DNA from 4 places in the Bradyrhizobium sp. BEA-2-5 genome. Region 3 is predicted to be linked to each of the others. Evidence: riboswitches for the same ligand, from Rfam matches in the RefSeq annotation. Region 3 holds a riboswitch; each other region holds the start of a gene.
What was found. A riboswitch is a leader RNA that binds a small molecule or an ion and turns the genes downstream of it on or off. The one in region 3 is predicted to bind cobalamin.

Region 1 (4,814 bases), 2.5 Mb from region 3:
CGTCCGCGATCTAAGTGACATCATCTCAGCGATCGGCTTTTCCGAGCTGCTCGTTGGCGCGCTCGCACACCGCCATGCATCAGATTAAACTCTCTCCAAGCAACATCGTTGTTGAGATTTCACCTGCACGGCTGGTCTCGCGGACAAAGAGGAACCTGTCTTGCAGTTCGCGCGCACCACGACGCCTGAGGCTGCTAGGCAGCTATTTGTGCCGTTACAGATTGCGCAGACACCGTCCGGCTCGACGCAAGAAGCCCAACCACTTTTTATGTCAATTGAAACCGGTTTGGCTGCCCGCCAAGAAAGTGGGAATATGAACACGTCACCATAGATATTGAGGGGCCGTTCGATTACTGAAGGACGTGCGGCAGCAACGACCGCCAACGTGCGCGAAGTCGAAGATTCGTCGGCACAAACTCTAGCGCGCATCGCGCGCAGCGCCTTTCAGGCACTCTGGCTCAGGGATGAGATGAAATGGACATATGCGCCGAGACTGGACGCACAGTCCTGGCCGCGACCTCTGATTGGCCCCTGCACGCCATTCCAGCTTCGCGCGTATTGGCGGATGCTGGACCGGCAAGCGGCACGAAATGCGACGAGAATAGGATTAAGCCCAAGATCGCTAACTTGTCCGAAATCGATCCGAAGCGCGTAGCAGTCTTCTCTACCGGCGGGATGCGACAAGACAGCGATATCGTGTTCGCCGATCTCCCCAAACTTCTCGCGCACCAAGACCGAGCGCCGCGATGGCTTCGGTTCACGCGGATCTGCCCCGGCCCTCCGCCTGGAACGTGAGGCAATCCGCGAGACTGGTACGGAGTTTCGACATCAAAAACGTAAAGAACGCGAATGCGTCTATTCTTCAATGTAAGGCGGCCAAACGATCGCCGGCATATGCAAAATCCAACCGAAAATGTTCATTTTTACAAATCCTGCCTCAAAGTCCCCGCGGGGCTTTCCAGCTGACTGGAATCCAACGCGTGACTTGGTAGGCGCATCGATAGTCTTCCCCGGCTCGTCGCCCGGAGAAACGAACGCAATGTCAAGCCCGCCCGCGTCAACTGGATGCTCACAACCGAGAAGGCGCGCGTAAAAATGGCGTGCGCCGTCCAAGCCCTTCAGCCAAATCAAGTCAATTTCAACGATTCAACTGCTCAGTGCCGCGGTTCTAGTCAGCTTCTCGAAAGCTAACCTGCCTACATTCGACCTTGGTCTGTAGACGCAAATGCCGGCGATGACTGAGCTTGGTCGCGAACCCAGGTAGGCGATGAGCCGATCGGCAAGAGGCTTTGTCGCTTATAAGAGCAAGGAAAGCCCCATGGAATCCAATCGGATAAACGGTGCCGGCTCGCGCGGGCCGGAATTTTGGGACGTCAGCACACAGGAGAATCATGACTTATTTAGCCAGACTGTGAATGAAATCAGGTCATCGTCCGCCGCACCTGTAGCGGCAAAGCCTCCGATTTGGAGTTCGAGCGCTCCGTACGGGAACTTCTCGCGCAACGGGTATTCCTGGAACAACGATGTATGGGGCGCTGGCGCTGGGCATCAAACGATTTCGGTGCGTGACTCGAACCAGTGGAGCGTATGGTCGAACCAGCCGAATACGAAAGGCATCAAGAGCTATCCGCACGAGTCCTTCAATATCGGGAAACCGCTCAGTTCAATCAACACTCTGAGCTCGAACTTCAATCAGGAGGTTCCTGCTGGTGGCGCTTGGGACGCCGCCTACGATATCTGGGGCAACTCAAACCAGCAGGAGATCATGCTCTGGACAAACTACACCGGAAACTCGGACGGTAGCGGCAACGTAAAGCCGATTTCATATCACTATGCCCCTTCCGGGGCAGCGATCCCGGTTTACCGCAATATCAATGCAGGCGGGGCGACTTGGAACGTGTTTGAGGGCTTCAATGGTCACAAGGTCATCTCACTCCTGTGCACTTCGAAGACCAACAGCGGGACAGTAGACATCAAGAGTATCCTGCAGTGGATCAAGTCGACGGGCTATTTTGGCGACATAAACGTCGGTAGCGTCCAATACGGAGTCGAGATCACCTCCTCTCCTGGGGGAATGAACTTCAATTTCAACAACTGGACCGTGACCTCGAAGTGAAGATCCGCGTGCCGGAGATGATCTGAAGGGCACCAGCCGCAAACGGTTCGAACGCCTTGTTATGGAACATAAGCCTGCCTGGATACTCCGCCTCTGGGTCGACAGCGTATCCGAGCGCTTCGAGCCGAATTTTAGTTCCGCTCGGAATGAGCTGGTCCGGCTTTCATACTGAGGCGTGGGAAGGCCGCCAGCACCGGCGGGCGCTCCATCACTGCTTCCGACATCGGCAGGATAGGGCCCTCTCGCCCGCAAGACGCCCTTCTGCACGGCCGCCGAGTTTGAGGCCATCGGTTGCGCGACGGTCATTGGCCAGTGTCCGCGTTGGGGGTGCCAGCAGGGTGCAACAGACTTTATGCCGCTATTTCACGTGATGGCGACGCGCACGAGATTGTCGAAAGCATGCAGAAGCGCGCAGAACTCTATGCGATCGTTGGGTTTGCACCACTACAAGTCACTCTATTCTTCGGTTGTACCGAGCATCATTCCCGTCGGGATGCCGCAACAACCATAGTTTCTGAGGGTTGACGCACTCCCTCCGTTGCAGGTAATCGAAACCGTTGAGGTTCTCCAGATCACGATTGACCTGGAGCTAAGAGGGAAGCCGGTGCGCAGGTTCTTCGGAACGAAGCAATGCCGGCGCTGCCCCCGCAACTGTAAGCGGCGAGCCATCGTCCATTTCAGCCACTGAAGCGCAAGCTTCGGGAAGGCCGGACGATAGCTAGGACCCGCGAGCCAGGAGACCTGCCTCGGCAACATTAACGTCCACGGGCGGGGTGTCCCGGTGGTGCGGTTGCGACCCGTTTGCGCTCAACGCGCCTTGCGGAGTCCAGACGTGTCACCACGGCCTTTGCCCCCATTTGGGGTTAAGCCAATGTCCTCTACATCTATCTCCTCACTTGCGGTCGCAACTCTTGGTACGGCGCGCATCGGTCCACGCCGCGAGCTCAAGCTTGCGCTCGAAAGCTTCTGGTCCGGCACATCGGACGAGAAGGCATTGATCGAAGCCGGGATCGGATTGCGCACCGCCAACTGGGCGCGGCAGAAAAAGCTCGGTGTCTCGGTGATCCCGTCGAACGATTTCTCGTTCTACGACCAGGTGCTCGACACCTCGGTGATGGTTGGAGCGATTGCCCCGATCTATGGCTGGACCAGCGGCTCGATACCGCTTGCGACCTATTTTGCAATGGCGCGTGGCACCCAGGGTGATGTCCAAGGCGACCCGCACGATGCGTCCCGCGGCAACGCCCATCATGGCCAAAGCGTGCCGGCGCAAGAAATGACCAAGTGGTTCGACACCAACTATCACTATATGGTTCCGGAACTTGCGAAGGATCAGCAATTCCGTCTCGTCTCGCGCAAGCCGATCGAGGAATATGAGGAAGCCAAGGCGCTGGGCTACCAGACCCGACCTGTGCTGGTCGGTCCCGTCACCTTCCTCAAGCTCGCCAAGAGCAAGGATGCCGGCTTCGAGCCGCTGTCGCTGCTGGACCGACTGCTGCCGGTCTATGCCGAGGTGCTGCGGGAGCTTGCCAGAAGCGGCGCGGAATGGGTTCAAATTGACGAGCCCTGTCTGGTGCTGGATCTCGACGAGGCAGCTCATGACGCGCTGCGGCGTGCCTACGCCGAAATCGCCAGGGCTGTGCCGCAGATCAAGATCATGCTGACGAGCTATTTCGGCGGCCTCGGCCAGAACCGCGACACGGCGTTCGCGCTTCCCGTGGCCGGTTTGCATTTCGACCTGGTGCGCGCGCCCGAGCAGCTCGACGACCTCGCTCGCCTGCCCACCGACCGCGTCGTCTCGCTCGGTGTGCTGGACGGCCGCAACATCTGGCGTGCCGATCTGAGCAGAATTCTCGACCGGCTTGAGCCAGTCGTCGCAAAGCTCGGCAACAACCGCGTGCAGATCGCGCCCTCGTGCTCGCTGCTGCATGTACCGATCGATCTCGCGCTGGAAGTCAAGCTCGACGCCGAGGTGAAGAGTTGGCTGGCCTTCTCCGTGCAGAAGATCGAAGAGCTGGCCGCGCTCGGCAGGTCGCTCGCAAGCGGGCGCAGGTCGATCGCAAAGGACTTGAAGGCATCCGACGCCGCCGCGTTAGCGCGCAAGACCTCGCCGCGCATTCACGACGCGAAGGTGGCAAGCCGTATTGCCGGGATCGACGAGGCAGTGCGCCGGCGCGCCAGTCGGTTCGAGAAACGAGCCGAAGTGCAGCATGCGCGCTTCAACCTGCCAGCTTTCCCCACGACGACAATCGGCTCCTTCCCGCAGACCCAGGAAATCAGGAAGGCGCGCGCCTCGCACGCCAAGGGAGACCTGAGTGATACCGCCTACAAGACTTTCCTGCAAAACCAGACGGCACGCACCGTGCGCTGGCAGGAAAGCATCGGCCTCGACGTCCTCGTCCATGGCGAGTTCGAGCGCAACAACATGGTGCAGTACTTCGGTGAGCAGCTCTTAGGATTCGTCTTCACCGAGAACGCCTGGGTGCAGTCCTACGGCTCGCGCTATGTCAGGCCGCCGATCCTGTTCGGCGACGTGTCCCGTCCGAAACCGATGACGGTCGAATGGTGGCAGTATGCGCAGTCGCTCACCACAAAGCCGGTGAAGGCGATGCTGACCGGCCCGGTCACCATCCTGAACTGGTCCTTCGTCCGCGACGACATTCCGCGCAGTCAATCCTGCCGCCAGATCGCGCTCGCG
Region 2 (4,814 bases), 2.2 Mb from region 3:
TGCGCGCGCAGGAAGGCGAGATCGCCTCGCGTGGATTTCGAGCCCGGGATGATGACGAGCCTGACATCACCGGGAATGGCGTCGCCCGGACGCACCATGAGGAGATCGACGCCCGGCTCGAGCTTGAGCGGATCAAGATCGTCGAAATTGGCAATCCGCGACAGCGCAAGGAACGCGATCTTGCACTGGCCCGGCTTGCGCGCCTCGCCGAGCCCGAGCGCATCTTCAGCCGGAAGTTCGCCGGCGCGGACGAACCAGGGCAGCACGCCAAACCCGCGCCAGGCGGTGCGCTCTTCGATCAGCCTGTAGCCATCGTCGAACAGCGTGGGATCGCCGCGGAACTTGTTGATGACAAATCCACGGATCATCGCCGCATCGTCGGGGTCGATCACCGTCTTGATGCCGACGAGCTGCGCGATGACGCCGCCGCGGTCGATGTCGCCGACCAGCACGACCGGCACGTCCGCCTTGCGCGCAAAGCCCATATTGGCGATGTCGGCCTTGCGCAGGTTCACCTCGGCCGGGCTGCCGGCGCCTTCCACCAGCACGAGATCGGCGCGCTGCTTCAGGCGCGCAAAGCTCTCCAGCACCGCGCCCATCAATGATGGCTTCATCGCCGCGTAGTCACGCGCCCGCGCCGTGGCGATGCGCTTGCCGTGAACGATGACCTGAGCGCCAACATCGGTCTCGGGCTTCAGCAGCACCGGGTTCATGTCGGTATGCGGCTCGACCCCGGCGGCGAGCGCCTGCAGCGCCTGGGCGCGGCCGATCTCGCCGCCATCGACGGTGACGGCGGCGTTGTTCGACATGTTCTGCGGCTTGAAGGGCAGCACGCGCAAGTCCCGCCGCGTGAAGGCACGCGCAAGGCCGGCAACGATGAGCGACTTGCCCACGTCCGAACCGGCTCCCTGGATCATCAATGCGCGCGTCATCGCCGAAGAGTCTCAGAACTCGACGCCGGCTTGCGCCTTGATGCCGGAGCGGAACGGGTGCTTCACCAGCGTCATCTCGGTGACGAGATCGGCGATCTCGATCAGCTCGTCCTTGGCGTTGCGGCCGGTGAGCACGACATGCGTCATCGGCGGCTTTGACGTGGTCAGAAAGTCGACGACATCTGATATCGCGAGATAATCGTAGCGCAGCGCGATGTTGATCTCGTCGAGCACGACCATGCGCAAGCTCTCATCGAGGATCAGCTCCTTGGCCTTCTCCCAGCCGGCGCGCGCGGCGGCGATGTCGCGGGTGCGGTCCTGCGTCTCCCAGGTGAAGCCTTCGCCCATCGCGTGGAACTGGCAGAGATCGCCGAAATGGCCGGTGAGCAGGCGGCGCTCGCCGGTGTCCCAGGCGCCCTTGATGAATTGCACCACCGCGCAGGGGAAGCCATGGGCGACGCAGCGGACGATCATGCCGAACGCCGAGGAGGATTTGCCCTTGCCGCTGCCGGTGTGGACGATGATCAGGCCCTTTTCGCCGCTCTTGGTCGCCATGATCTTGTCGCGGGCGGCTTTCTTCTTCGCCATCTTCTCCGCGTGGCGCGTGTCCAGCGAAAGATCGGTGCCGACGGCGCCGTCTTCAGCGTCGTTTCCATCTGAAATCATCACGTTCCTTCGGCTTGACAAGTGCGAGGCTTGGACGAATGGTGGTGCGGCGTTGGTTCCTGTCCTATGACAGGCGAAGAGGGAATGCGATAGGGTCCGAATCGGCAAGATTTGGGTCCAAAATGCAGCCGCCCCCGCGACCGTGACCGGAGAGATGCCCGAAGCCACTGATTCCCGCGGGAATCGGGAAGGCGGGGATCGAAGGGCAAAGCCCTGCTCCGCAAGCCGGGAGACCTGCCAGCGCGACGAGTTTTGGACCGGCGGACGGGGTGTTCCGCGACGGGGAACGAACCTGTCCAAAATCGGTTCGTGTGCCTCATCGCTACCCGCTGTCAATCCAGGAAGGGCGATGAGCGTTACACTTCATGTCTGCATTACCTGCCGCGCCGGCCAGACGCCGGCGGAAGGTGAGCTCGCGCCCGGTGCACGCCTGCATGGCGCGATCCTCGACGCCGGCGTGCCCGACGGCGTCAATGTGGTTCCCGTCGAATGCCTGTCGGCCTGCAGCCAGGGCTGCTCGGTCGCGCTCAGCGCGCCCGGCCGCTGGTCCTATGTCTATGGCCGCCTGTCCGCCGATAATGCCGCGGATGTGATCGCCGGTGCCTCCGCCTATGCGGCTGCGCCCGACGGCCTCGTGCCCTGGCGCAGCAGGCCGGAAATCTTCCGCAAGCAGTCGCTTGCCCGCATTCCCCCCATTGCCGTCGTGCCGGAGGCCGCCGAATGAATTCGCTCGCAAAAGTTCCGGTGACGGTGGTCACCGGTTTTCTCGGGTCCGGCAAGACCACGCTGATCCAGCATCTGCTCGCCAATGCGAACGGCAAGAAACTCGCCGTGCTCGTCAACGAGTTCGGCAGCGAGGGCGTCGACGGCGAGATATTGAAGTCGTGCGCCGATGCGAACTGTCCGGAGGAGAATATCATCGAGCTCGCCAACGGCTGCATCTGCTGCACCGTCGCCGACGATTTCATTCCGACGATGGAGAAATTGCTGGCGCGCCCGGTGCGGCCCGATCACATCCTGATCGAGACCTCGGGCCTGGCGCTGCCGAAGCCGCTGCTCAAAGCGTTCGACTGGCCGCAGATCCGCTCGCGCATCACCGTGGACGGCGTGATCGCGCTGGCCGATGCCGAGGCCGTCGCGGCGGGCCGCTTCGCGCCGGACCCGATTGCCGTCGAAGCGCAGCGCGCCGCGGACGAAAATCTCGACCACGAGACGCCGCTGTCGGAAGTGTTCGAGGACCAGATCGCCTGCGCGGACATCGTGCTGCTGACCAAGGCGGATCTCGCCGGGGCGGAAGGGATCAAGGCGGCGAAAGAGGTGATCGCGGCCGAGATGCCGCGCGAGGTGCCGATGTTGCCCGTCGTCGACGGCACGATCGACGCACGCGTGATCCTCGGGCTCGGGGCGGCGGCGGAAAACGACCTCGCGGCGCGGCCGTCGCATCATGACGGCGAGGAGGAGCACGAGCACGACGATTTCGCCTCCGTCGTGATCGATCTTCCGGAGGTCGCGGATATCGATGCGCTGGTCGCCTCGGTCCAGCGTCTGGCGCGCGAGCAGAACGTGCTGCGTGCCAAGGGCTACATCGCGGTCGCGGGCAAGCCAATGCGCCTCTTGCTGCAGGCCGTCGGCGAGCGCGTGCGCCACCAGTTCGACAGGCCCTGGGGCGCGGGTATCAGGCAGTCGAAGCTCGTCGTGATCGGCGAGCATGGCGATATCGACGAGGCCGCGATCAGGTCAGGACTTGGTATCTGATGCACGTCGTTTTCCGCGAGAGCCGTGGTCTCGAGGAGACCGCGACGCCAAGAGACATCGGCCAGGACCCGGCCGATCTCGTGGTGCTCTCGTATTCGGATTCCGATCTTGCGGCGTTCGCGGCCGGCTGGCGGCGCGGCGGGAGCAGCCTGCCGTCGCTGCGGCTCGCCAATCTCGCCGAGCTCCGGCATCCGCTGTCGGTCGACACCTATGTCGAGCGCACGCTGTCGCAGGCGCGCGGCATCCTGGTGCGGCTGATCGGCGGCGAGTCCTACTGGCCCTACGGGCTGGCCTCGGTGCATCGGCTGGCGAAGGAGCGCGGCATCGCCCTCGTCGTGCTGCCGGCGGATGGCCGCGACGATCAGCGGCTGGATGAATTCTCGACCTTGCCGGTCTCGACGTTGCGCCGTCTGAAGGTGCTGTGCGACAAGGGCGGCCCCGTTGCCGCGCAGGCCGTGATCGCGCAACTGGCGCTGGCGTCCGGACTCTATGCCGGGCCTGTGGTCGGCGAGATCGATCTTCCCGAGATCGGCGTCTACGATCCCCGGCGCGGTGTCGTCGCGGCGTTGCCGGCACCGGATGGCCGGCCGCGCGTGCTGGTGACGTTTTATCGTTCCTACCTCGCGGCAGGCGATACGGCGCCGGTCGATGCATTGATCGATGCATTGCGCGAGAAGGGCTTTGATGCCCACGGTGTCTTCGTCACCTCGCTGAAGGCGGCGGGCGTGGCCGACTGGCTGCGCGCTCAGTTCGCGCAATGCGCTCCAGCGGCCATCGTCAATGCGACCGCGTTCTCCGCGGCCGGTGACGACGGTACGACGCCGTTCGACGCCGCATCATGCCCGGTGTTCCAGGTCGCTTTGTCGACCGCGCGGCGCGAGAATTGGGCCTTGTCGCTTCGCGGCCTGTCGCCTGGCGACCTCGCCATGCATGTGGTGCTGCCCGAAGTCGACGGCCGCCTGTTCGCGGGCGTGGTGAGCTTCAAGTCGCCTGGTGAGCGCGATCCTGAGCTGCAATTCGCGCATCTTGCGCATCGACCCGATACCGAGCGCGTCGCTGCAATTGCCGCACGCGTGGCCGCCTGGCATCGGCTTGCCAGCAAGCACGCACAGGAGAAGCGGCTCGCAATCGTGCTGTCGAACTATCCCGGCCGGCCGCACCAGATCGCGCATGCCGTTGGTCTCGACGCGCTGGCTTCGGTCGAAGCGTTGTTGTCCGATCTCGGAGCTGCGGGATTTGATGTTGAGCCGGTGGCGTCGCTGGGCGACATTCTTTTGCGCAGGACTTTGACGTGGAACGTCGCCGACTACCGTGCAGCGCTTTCCGGACTTCCGCGGCAACTGCAGGATGATGTCGGCCGCGCATGGGGCGCGCCGGAGGACGATCCCGATTGCCGTGACGGCGCATTTCATTTCGCGGCGATCTGCTGCGGCAAATCGGTCATTGCCGTTCAGCCGGAGC
Region 3 (4,814 bases):
AGGCCATCCAGCCGCGATAGGGCGAGACGGCGCCGCTCGCGTAGCGGCGCGTCAGCCGCATGCGCAAAATGCCGATCCAGAAGCCGGTAACCGCGACGACAAGACAGACACCCGAGATCCACAGCACCACATCCCGCCACAGCGGGCCGTCCTTGCGCAACACGGTCGGATAGATCCAGTGCGGGATCGCGCCGAGCCAATTCCAGATGCGCTCGCGCCGCGTGGTGTCGAGCGCGATCTCGCCGGTGCGCGAGGAAACGTAGAGTTCGGTGCCATCGGCGTCACCGAGGCGGATCAGATAGAGCGGCCGCAACGAATCGAAGCGCGCCGTGACCGACCATTGGTCGCGCGTGATCGTTTCGATCAAGCGCGGCTGCACAGCATGCGGATGATGAGCGGTAATGGCCAGCGCCTGGTCCGGCATGATCCGGTCGATCGCGCTGCCGTCGATCGCCGAAATGGTGATCATCCCTCCCTCCCAGCCGGCCACCCGATAGACGGGCGTGTCGTCCATCATCGAAAGTCGCAGATCACGCGGATAACGCTCGACACCCGCGATCGCCATCGCGCGATCAGGCGTGACCCGCACCTTGCTCCAGGGAATGACAGGAAGCGCGGCGAGGCGCTCGCTGTCGGTGAGGCGCGGAAAGGCCACGTACATCATGACGAGGCCGGAGATGAACCACATCGCGAACAAAAGACACGTCGCAATGCCGATCCAGCGATGGACGATATAGAGCCACCGCCGCCCGCGCCGGATCAGAGCGTTGCGCATGGTCAGAACTTCACGTTGACGGACAATTCGGCGGTACGCGGCATGCCCAGCAGCCACTGCCCGGTGCCGTTCGAGGTCACCGCGTAAGCCTTGTCGAACAGATTGTAGAGGCGGAACGCGACCGTGGTCCGGTCGTCCGGCTTCCACCTGACGCCGCCATTGACCACATTGTAGCCCGGCCGCAGCTGGGTGTTGGCGAGATCGGAGTACATCGCACCGACGATCTGCACGCCGCCATAGGCCGACCAGTTGGGCGCGAAGTCCCAGGTCAGCCAGACGTTCGAGACCTGCTGCGGCACGTTGACCGGGACATTGCCGTTGAAGCTCACGATCTTGCCGCCGACCACCTGGCTGTTGTTGTCGTATCTGGCGCGCAACAGCGCAACATTGGCATCGACGCGCCAGCCGTCGTTCAGCGCGAGCCCGATCGATCCTTCGACCCCGCGGGATGATTGCTGGCCGATCTGCAATGCCAGGCCGCCGGTGGGGTGGCCGGGATCGGGAATCGTGAGCCCGGTCTTGACGATCTCGTAGGCAGCCAGCGTCCACTCGCCGCGACCGCCCCAGAACGACTGCTTGACCCCGATCTCGGTCTGCTTGCCCGTCGCAAGCTGGAACGTTTTCTGCGTGGTCGACAGTGAGATCAAATTGCTGACCGGATCGACGCCGACCGCGTACTGGCCATAGAATGCGAGGTTCTTGATCGGCTCGTAAACGAGGCCAGCGCGCCAGCTCGTGCCTGATAGCGTCGTCTCGAAACTGTTTGCCGGCGCCTTGTAGTCGGTGCGGTCCACCTCGGGGCGATCATACCTGACCCCGGTGACGAGCGACAATTGATCGGTCAGCGAGAGACGATCCTCGGCGAACAGCGCGTATTGATTGACGATCGCATTGAAGCCCGGCGTGGTCGCCGTCGTCGTCGCGAAGAACGACCCGGGATCGAACACATAAGGATTGACCGACGACGCGCCGCCATAGGGCGAGTTATTGGTGTGGGTGAAGTCGATCCGGTTGACGTCGAAGCCGGCGACAAACTGGTTCGCAAGTCCAAACACGTGACCGCTGAAGGTCGCATCCATCCGATTGCCGAGCTGCTTCTGGTCGTGGAAGATCTCGATATAGCTCGTGCGATCGATCAGCTGGGTCTTCGGATTCCAGGTGTAGTTCTCGATGTCGCGCCAGTGCCGCTCGCTGGTCAGGTAATACAGCGTGTTGTTGATCTTGAAGCCGTCGGCGACGTCCCACTCGGTCTTGAACCGGGTCCAGCTGTCCTGATAGCGGATCGCGCTGTCCAATGCATTGTAGTTCTTGAAGCGCAGCGCGTCCTGGATCGAGCCGTTGATCAGCGGCGTGCCGAAATAGCGCGACGGGCTGCGGTCGCCGTAGTCCTCCGAGAGCGTGAAGGCGAGATTGTCCGACGCCTGCACCCGCACGGCAGCGGAGACTACCGCGTTCGAGGTCTTGTCGCGATCGACCCAGCCGTCCGACATGTTGCCGGTAGCGTTGATGCGGTACGACACATTGGGATCGATCGGACCGGTGCTGTCCACGGACAGCCGCCGCGTCATGTTGCTGTCGAGCGAGACCTCGGCCTCGTTAGTGGGCGTATTGAGCGGTTTTTTCGGGATCACGTTGATGACGCCACCGATCGCGCCTTCGCCGTACAGCACCGAGGCCGGACCGCGCAGCACTTCGATGCGCTGCGTCGACCAGGTGTCGTAGGGGAATGTCAGGGTGCCGGAGCCGATATAGAAGCGCGTGCCGTCATACAGCGTCATCACCGAGTTGCTGCCGGCAAAGCCGCGGGTGCTGAACGACAGGCCGCCATTGCCGGGCGCCGGCGTCGCGACGAACCCGGCCGCGTCCTGGGTGACGGCATCGAGCACATTGTGCTGGCCGCGTTCGGCGATGGTCTGCGCCGTGATGATCTCGACGCTGGCCGGCGTCAGCAGCGGTGTCAGATTGAGACGACTGCCGGTGCCGCCCTGCGTGGTGGCATTGAGCGTCGGCGATGCCGATCCCGATGCGCCCGACGCTGCGACGCGCGGCGCGTTGCCGGCTGTTGCGATCGTCGCGGGCCTCGGCCGTGGCCGCGCCGCAGCGGCCATGTCACGGCTGCGCGCCGCAGGCTTCGGCTTGGCGGTCACCGAGGGCGCGACCTCGATCGGATCGAGCCTGGTTGGTGGAGGTGTTTGTGCCGAGCCTTCGGCCGGCAACAACAGCGATGACAGGGAGCAGACGAGACCGAGGCGCCATTTGCGCGCAACGGGAAAGGACGGAGACATGAAAGGGACTCGCGATAACGTGGCACGTCACCGCGAACGCGGACTGGCGCATTGCCCAAAAGGCAGTGCTCCGATCCCACCAGGACACCCCCGCCCAATGTGCTCGCGTGTGACCACGACTGACGGCAGGTCTCCTGGCTCGCGGGTCGTTGCCTGTCGCCGCCTTCCCGGGCCGATGGCCCAGTGGCAAATTGACGAAAGGCTCGCCGTTTACAGTTGCGGGGACAGCTGCGGCATTGGGGTTACCCTCGCACCGCATTCCCTTTTGATCCCCGAAGGGAACCGTCGGCAAAAACGATAGGTGGTGCCGGCAAGGCTGTCAATTCGATGCGATTGTCGCACAAATGCTTTGGCGGATGGAGCTGCGGCGATGACACAGCGGCATCCGCGGATGACGCGCAGATGTAATCCCGTCATCGTGAGGAGCCGCGAAGCGGCGTCTCGAAGGATGCATGGCCACAGCCGGGCGTCCATCCTTCGAGGCTCGCTCTGCTCGTGCCTCACGATGACGGAAACATAAGCTCACATCACTCGATGTCGACACATCCCTGCATGATCGCATCGATCTCGGTGCGCGACAGAGCCCCCATCTCGGCGATAAACACGATGCGCGTGCGCGGCACGCCGGGCGACGGCACGCCGCCTGCAGCTAAGGTCGCGCGGCCGCCGGCGAGTTGAAACACCGTCAGCCGCCCGGGCTGTTCCACCGTCTCGAACAGTCCCTTGGCGCGCGCCAGCTTCGGCGCCAAGCGGTTGATGGCCTGCTGCAAGCGGGGCAGCGAGACCGGCTTGTCCGAGGTCCAGCTCAGCGTCTCGAAGCGCTCCGACGACGGCCGTCGCGGCGCGGTCTCGCGCGGCGCCGACACATGATCGAGGTCCGCCGGGAACAGTAGCGCGGCCGGCACCTCGCCATGCAAGGCATCAACCACCACGGCCGCCGGACGCACCGCGCGCACGGCGTCGCGGATCGCGGCGCACGCGGCGGCGTCGGCCAGATCGACCTTGCTCAGCGCCACCACATCCGCCGCCCGGAGCTGCGACCGCAGCAGAGCATCGTTCAGCACCGCCGCAGGCTGCGCCGCGTCGATCACGCAGAGCACCGTCTCCAGCCGCGCCTCGCGCAGGATCACCGGGTCCATCAGATTGCGGACGATGTCGGCGGGATCGGCGACGCCGCTGGTCTCGATGACGATATAGTCGGGCCTGGGATCGCGCCGCAGCAGCGTCGAGAGCGTGCGCAACAGATCACCCTCGAGCGAGCAGCAGATACAGCCATTGGCAAGGCTGACCACGCCGTCGCTGGCGCCCGCGATCAGCTCCGCATCGATGTTGATCGCGCCGAAATCGTTGACCACGGCGGCGATGCGCCGCCCCTCCGCATGCGCCAGCAGATGGTTGACGACCGTGGTCTTGCCCGCCCCGAGGAAGCCCGCGACCAGCAGGATCGGGACCGGCACCTCAGCCCCCCGTGACGGGGCGGCGCACCGGCTTGCCGGGCCGCGCCGCCACGTCCAGCACGCCATCGGAAATCAGCACCTGGCCGCTGACCACGAGATGCCGCACGCCCTCCGAGGGACGGTTCATCGCGGAAAAGGTCGCGCGATCGCTCAGCGTCTCGTAGTCGAACACCACGACATCGGCGTCGGCGCCGACCTGCAGCCGGCCCTTGGCGCGCATCGCGGGCGTGCTCTGCGACAGGATCTCCGCCGGGATCAGCGCGCATTTGCGCACGCCTTCCAGCAGCGACACGGTCT
Region 4 (4,814 bases), 330 kb from region 3:
TTACGCTGTCGCTGACCCCGAGCGAGGCGCTGGTCTCGGAGCCGTAGCGGCGGGTGGGGTCGAGGTTGGTGTTGTAGAACAGCACCGGGTTGAAATGGATCTCGTTGTCGAGATCCATCAGATAGACGCTGGTCTGGACCTGGAAGCGATTGGTCCTGACGCGGAAGCCGCCCTCGATGTCCTGCGAGGTCTGGGTCTTGAGCTGGAACGTTTGCGGGATCGGGGCGAAGGTCAGTGGGTCGAATGACGGCCCTGATGCAACGCGCTCATCGACATCTGGCGTGCGGAACGCGCGGGCCGCGCGGCCGAACACCGAGAAGGTGTCGGTCAGGCGATGCTCGACGCCGACATGCAGCGCGTATTGCGTCTCGTTGCTGTCGAGCGGCGCTGCCTGTGCATCGAACGCGAACGGCGCATTCGGATCGTAGCGATCGCGCGCCGAGATGCTGGTGTTCTGGACCCGCGCGCCGTAGGAGAAGTCGGTCGTCGGCAACAGGCCCAGCGTATGTTGCCAATAGCCGGCCACGGACTGCTGCTCGATATTGTAGATATGGAAGGGATCGACGCCCTGATAGGCGCCGCGCGCCTCGCGGAAGGTCGAATCGTAATAGTCGATGCCGGTCAGGATCGTCGACGGCATGCCCAGCATCACGTTCTTGACGCTGAGCCGCGGTGTCAGAGACCAGGTCTGCAGCGCGGCGTCATTGTAGGTCGAGGCGAAGCTGATGGTCGGCACCCTGCCGAAGAAGCCGCTCTGCGTCTCGCGCTGCCGCCAGCCGCCGTCGACGATGAGGTCGACGCCGTTCATCAGCGACCTGGTGAAGCCGGCGGTGACGCTGGCGGTCTGCTGGTTGGCATAGTCGAAGGGCGTCGCGGCGCCGCGGCGGTCGGTGAGCAGCTCATTGACGCCGATCGACGGATCGACCAGCCGTCCGCCGGGCAGGCCGAGCTTCTGGTCGCTGCCGGTGACGGTCAGGAAGGCGGTGAGATCAGGCGTCGTGTAGTTGATGTTGCCGACGGCGTTGCGCTGGTCGAGCGCATTGTTGACGCGGTAGCCGTCGGACTTGATGCCGTTGCCGTAGAACGAGGTGGACCACGGTCCGGAGTTGAGCGCCGCGGAGACCGCGGCCATGCGGGTGTTGAACGAGCCAAATCCGGCCTCGGCGCGCATCGTCGTCGGCGGGCCGCCGACGCCGTTATTGGTGACGATGTTGATGACGCCGCCGACCGCATTGTCGCCATACAGCACCGCACCGGAATTGCCGCGCGTGATCTCGATGCGCTCGATGGCATTGAGCGGGATGGTGGAGAGGTCGAAGCCGGCCTTGTCGACGTCGTTGAGGCGGCGGCCGTTGAGCAGGAACAGCGTGTTGTCGGTCGCGAAGGCGCCGAAGCCGCGCAGGTCGACCGAGGTCTTGGCGCCGTTCGGTCCGCCATAGGGCGTTTGCAGCTGCACGCCTGGCACCTGCGCGAGGATCTCGGGCAACGACTGCACCGGCGAATGGGCGATGTCGTCGGCGGTGATCACGGCCGAGGAGGAGCCGACAATGCCGGCGAACTGGCGGCCGCCGCCGGTGCCATCCGTTCCGGTGGCCGCGCCGGTCGCTGTCGTGCCCGATCCGCTGCCTGTGTCGTTGCCTTGCGAGGTGCCCGGCGCCGGGCGTCGCGGCGCCGGCGCTTCGTCAGCGGCCGGCCTGGCGCGCGTGACGTTCTGGTCGCGCGGCTTGGTGACTTCGATCGCCGGCAGCTGATCGGGAGCGGGTGCCTGCTGCGCCCGCGCGGCGGAGAAAAGGATTGCCGGCGCGATCATCGTCGACGCGAGCAGAAGCGCGCGGTGTCGCCGATGGAAAGGGAAGGAGAACATAAGCGAGGTCTCGGTAACGTCAGTGGCACGTCACCGCGAACCAGTCTCACCATCGTGCTCACAGCATCAGGTGAAGCTCATGCCTGTACTCCCCGACCGACATCTTCGCGTGTGACCACGGCTGACGGCAGGTCTCCTGGCTCGCGGGTCGTTACCGCTTCGTCGCCTTCCCAGGACCGAGATTCCCAGTGGCTTCTGACGAAGGATTCACCGCTTACAGTTGCGGGGGCAGCCGCGGCATTGGGGACAAGTTTCCCCGCACCGCATTCCCTTTTCATCTCACGAAAGAACCGTCATGTTCATCTAGGGTTCGGCCGGGTAGCAAAGTCAATCCGGCGGAAGTCGGGCAATGGCCGGGCGGCCACGGTTTTTGTCGAGTGTCGCTTGTCTGCCACGGCGATCGCTGTAAGAGCATGGATCCAATGAGCGTGCAGGATTTTGCCTTGGCGGCCGAGGTCGCGGCGCGGCGCCGGTGGGGCGCCACCGCGGCGCTGCTCGCGCTCGTGGCCCTGCTGTGCGTGCTCTCGCTCGGCATCGGGCCGGTGCGGCTGTCGCCGCTCGCGGTGATCGAGGCGCTGTTCGGCGGCGGCAGCGATGTGGCGCAGGTGATCGTGCGCGAGATCCGCCTGCCGCGCACCATCCTGGCATTCGCGATCGGCGGTATTCTCGGGCTGTCCGGTGCGGCGCTGCAAGGGCTGCTGCGCAATCCGCTGGCCTCGCCGTCGCTGTTCGGCGCGCCGCAATCAGCGGCGTTCGGCGCGGTGCTGGTAATCGCGCTGGGCCTCGCCGATGTGCGCTCCTACGCGCTGCCGGTGGTGGCGATCATCGCCGCGTTCGGCTCGGTGTTCGCGCTGCTTGCGATCGCCGGCCGCAATGCCGGGCTGTTGATCCTGATCCTCGCCGGGCTCGCGATCTCGAGCTTTGCGGGGGCGGCGACGGCGCTGGTGATGAACCTCTCCAGCAATCCCTTCGTGGTGCTGGAGATCGCGTTCTGGCTGCTCGGCTCGCTGGAAGACCGGAGCTTCCAGCACGTCGCGCTGGCGCTGCCCTTCATCATCGCAGGCGCCGCCATCCTGCTCAGCCAGGCGAGCGCCTTCCGCGCGCTGACGCTCGGCGAGGAGGCGGCGCAGAGCCTCGGCGTCGATGTCGGGCGGTTGCGGCTCTTCGTGATCACGGGCGTGGCGCTCGGGGTTGGCGGCGCGGTCGCGGTGACAGGCACGATCGGTTTCATCGGCCTCGTTGCGCCGCATCTGATGCGTCCCGTGATCGGTCACGATCCGGCGCGGCTCTTGGTGCCGAGCGCACTCACCGGCTCGGCGTTGCTGCTCGCCGCCGACATCGCGGTGCGCATCATCCCCTCGACCTCGGACATCAAGGTCGGCGTGCTGACCTCGATCATCGGCGTGCCGTTCTTCCTCTATCTGATCATGCGCGAACGCCGCGCGCTCGGCGGAGGCGTGGCATGACGCTGCTCTCCGCTACCGCGCTCAATGCTTCGCTCGGCAGCCGCAAGGTGCTGCACGATGTCTCGCTGTCGCTGCCGTCGGGCCATCTGGTCGCGCTGGTCGGGCCGAACGGCGCCGGCAAGACCACGCTGCTGCGCGCGCTGGCCGGTCTGATTCCGTCCGGCGGCGAGATCCGGATCGGCGATAATCCGCTGGCGTCATTGCCGCTGCGCGAGCGCGCGAAACGTTTCGCCTATCTGCCGCAGGGGCACATGGTGCACTGGCCGCTGCCGGCACGCGATATCGTCGCGCTCGGCCGCTATCCGCACGGCGCGACCGATCCGGCGCGGCTGTCGCAGACGGATATGGAGGCAGTGCTGCGCGCGATGCAGGCGGTCGACGTCACTGAATTCAGCGATCGCCGCGTCACCGAACTCTCCGGCGGCGAGCGCAGCCGCGTCGCGCTGGCCCGGGTGCTCGCGGTGGAGGCGCCGGTGATCCTCGCCGACGAGCCGACCGCCTCGCTCGATCCGCGCCACCAGATCGACGTGATGCAGAAGCTGCGCAACGTCGCCGATACCGGTGTGCTGGTGATCGTGGTGACGCATGACCTGGGACTCGCCGCGCGCTTCGCCGATCATGTTCTGGTGCTGTCGGAGGGACGGCTGGCCGCGCAGGGCGCGCCCGCTGAAGCGTTGTCGGAGGCGGTCCTCGCCAGCGTGTTCCGCATCAGCGCCTATCGCGCCGAATTTCAGCGCGAAGCCGTCATCGTGCCGTGGGCGGACGTGTGATGAGGATGCGGCGTCTCCACGAGCTCAGTTCACCTCTCCCGCTTGCGGGGGAAGGGGCGCTGTTTTCGCGCGGACGCTATCTTGCGTCATCTTGCCTTGCCCTGATGCTTTCGCTCATCGTGTGGCTCGCGTCAGCCGCTCCCTCGTTCGCCGCCGGGCCGCGCATCGTCTCGATGAATGTCTGCAGCGACCAGCTCGTGCTGTCGCTGGCCGATCCGGACCAGATCATCGGCCTCAGCCGCTTCTCGCGCGATGCCTGGCAATCCTGGGCTGCGGAGAAGGCGCGAAATTTTCCGCGCCTGTCCGGCGAGGCCGAGGACGTGCTGCTGCTGAGGCCCGACCTCGTCGTGGTCAGCCTGTTCGACAAGCGCGCGACCCGCGATCTGTTGAAGGCCCACGGGCTGCACCTCGTCGAATTCACGGTGCCGCGGACGCTGGACGAGGTGAAGGACCAGATCCGCGCGATGGGCGATGTGGTGCAGCATCCCGATCGCGCAGAGGCCGAGATCGCGCGCCTCGATGCGGCGATCGCGCGTGCGCGGGCGGCGGCAAGCACGCATCATTACCGCGTGCTGCCGCTGGAGCGGCGCGGCTTTGTGGCTGGTGACGGCAGCCTCGTCAGCTCGCTGCTGGCTGCAACCGGCCTCTCCAACGCCGCCGGCGAACTTGGCGTCGGTGCAGGCGGATTTGCTTCGCTGGAGGCGATCGTAAAGC

Region 1: linked by a shared signal. The riboswitch ahead of metE (5-methyltetrahydropteroyltriglutamate--homocysteine S-methyltransferase) and the one ahead of RX327_RS04940 (TonB-dependent receptor) in region 3 are both predicted to bind cobalamin.
Region 2: linked by a shared signal. The riboswitch ahead of RX327_RS15200 (DUF1636 domain-containing protein) and the one ahead of RX327_RS04940 (TonB-dependent receptor) in region 3 are both predicted to bind cobalamin.
Region 4: linked by a shared signal. The riboswitch ahead of RX327_RS03410 (TonB-dependent receptor) and the one ahead of RX327_RS04940 (TonB-dependent receptor) in region 3 are both predicted to bind cobalamin.

Annotation. Positions count from the first base shown of each region.
Region 1 is NZ_CP136629.1:7,022,518-7,027,331, forward strand. Features, by position in the region: gene RX327_RS32725 (hypothetical protein) at 1-88, shown strand, start outside; gene RX327_RS32730 (glycosyl hydrolase) at 1,319-2,116, shown strand; cobalamin riboswitch at 2,660-2,880, shown strand; partial or broken gene metE (5-methyltetrahydropteroyltriglutamate--homocysteine S-methyltransferase) at 2,988-4,814, shown strand, end outside.
Region 2 is NZ_CP136629.1:3,297,204-3,302,017, forward strand. Features, by position in the region: gene RX327_RS15190 (cobyric acid synthase) at 1-932, opposite strand, end outside; gene cobO (cob(I)yrinic acid a,c-diamide adenosyltransferase) at 945-1,598, opposite strand; cobalamin riboswitch at 1,635-1,855, shown strand; gene RX327_RS15200 (DUF1636 domain-containing protein) at 1,948-2,322, shown strand; gene cobW (cobalamin biosynthesis protein CobW) at 2,319-3,353, shown strand; gene cobN (cobaltochelatase subunit CobN) at 3,353-4,814, shown strand, end outside.
Region 3 is NZ_CP136629.1:1,085,414-1,090,227, reverse strand. Features, by position in the region: gene RX327_RS04945 (PepSY-associated TM helix domain-containing protein) at 1-775, opposite strand, end outside; gene RX327_RS04940 (TonB-dependent receptor) at 778-3,060, opposite strand; cobalamin riboswitch at 3,167-3,362, opposite strand; gene RX327_RS04935 (GTP-binding protein) at 3,588-4,517, opposite strand; gene RX327_RS04930 (amidohydrolase family protein) at 4,519-4,814, opposite strand, start outside.
Region 4 is NZ_CP136629.1:759,887-764,700, forward strand. Features, by position in the region: gene RX327_RS03410 (TonB-dependent receptor) at 1-1,810, opposite strand, end outside; cobalamin riboswitch at 1,973-2,174, opposite strand; gene RX327_RS03415 (FecCD family ABC transporter permease) at 2,287-3,330, shown strand; gene RX327_RS03420 (ABC transporter ATP-binding protein) at 3,327-4,100, shown strand; gene RX327_RS03425 (ABC transporter substrate-binding protein) at 4,205-4,814, shown strand, end outside.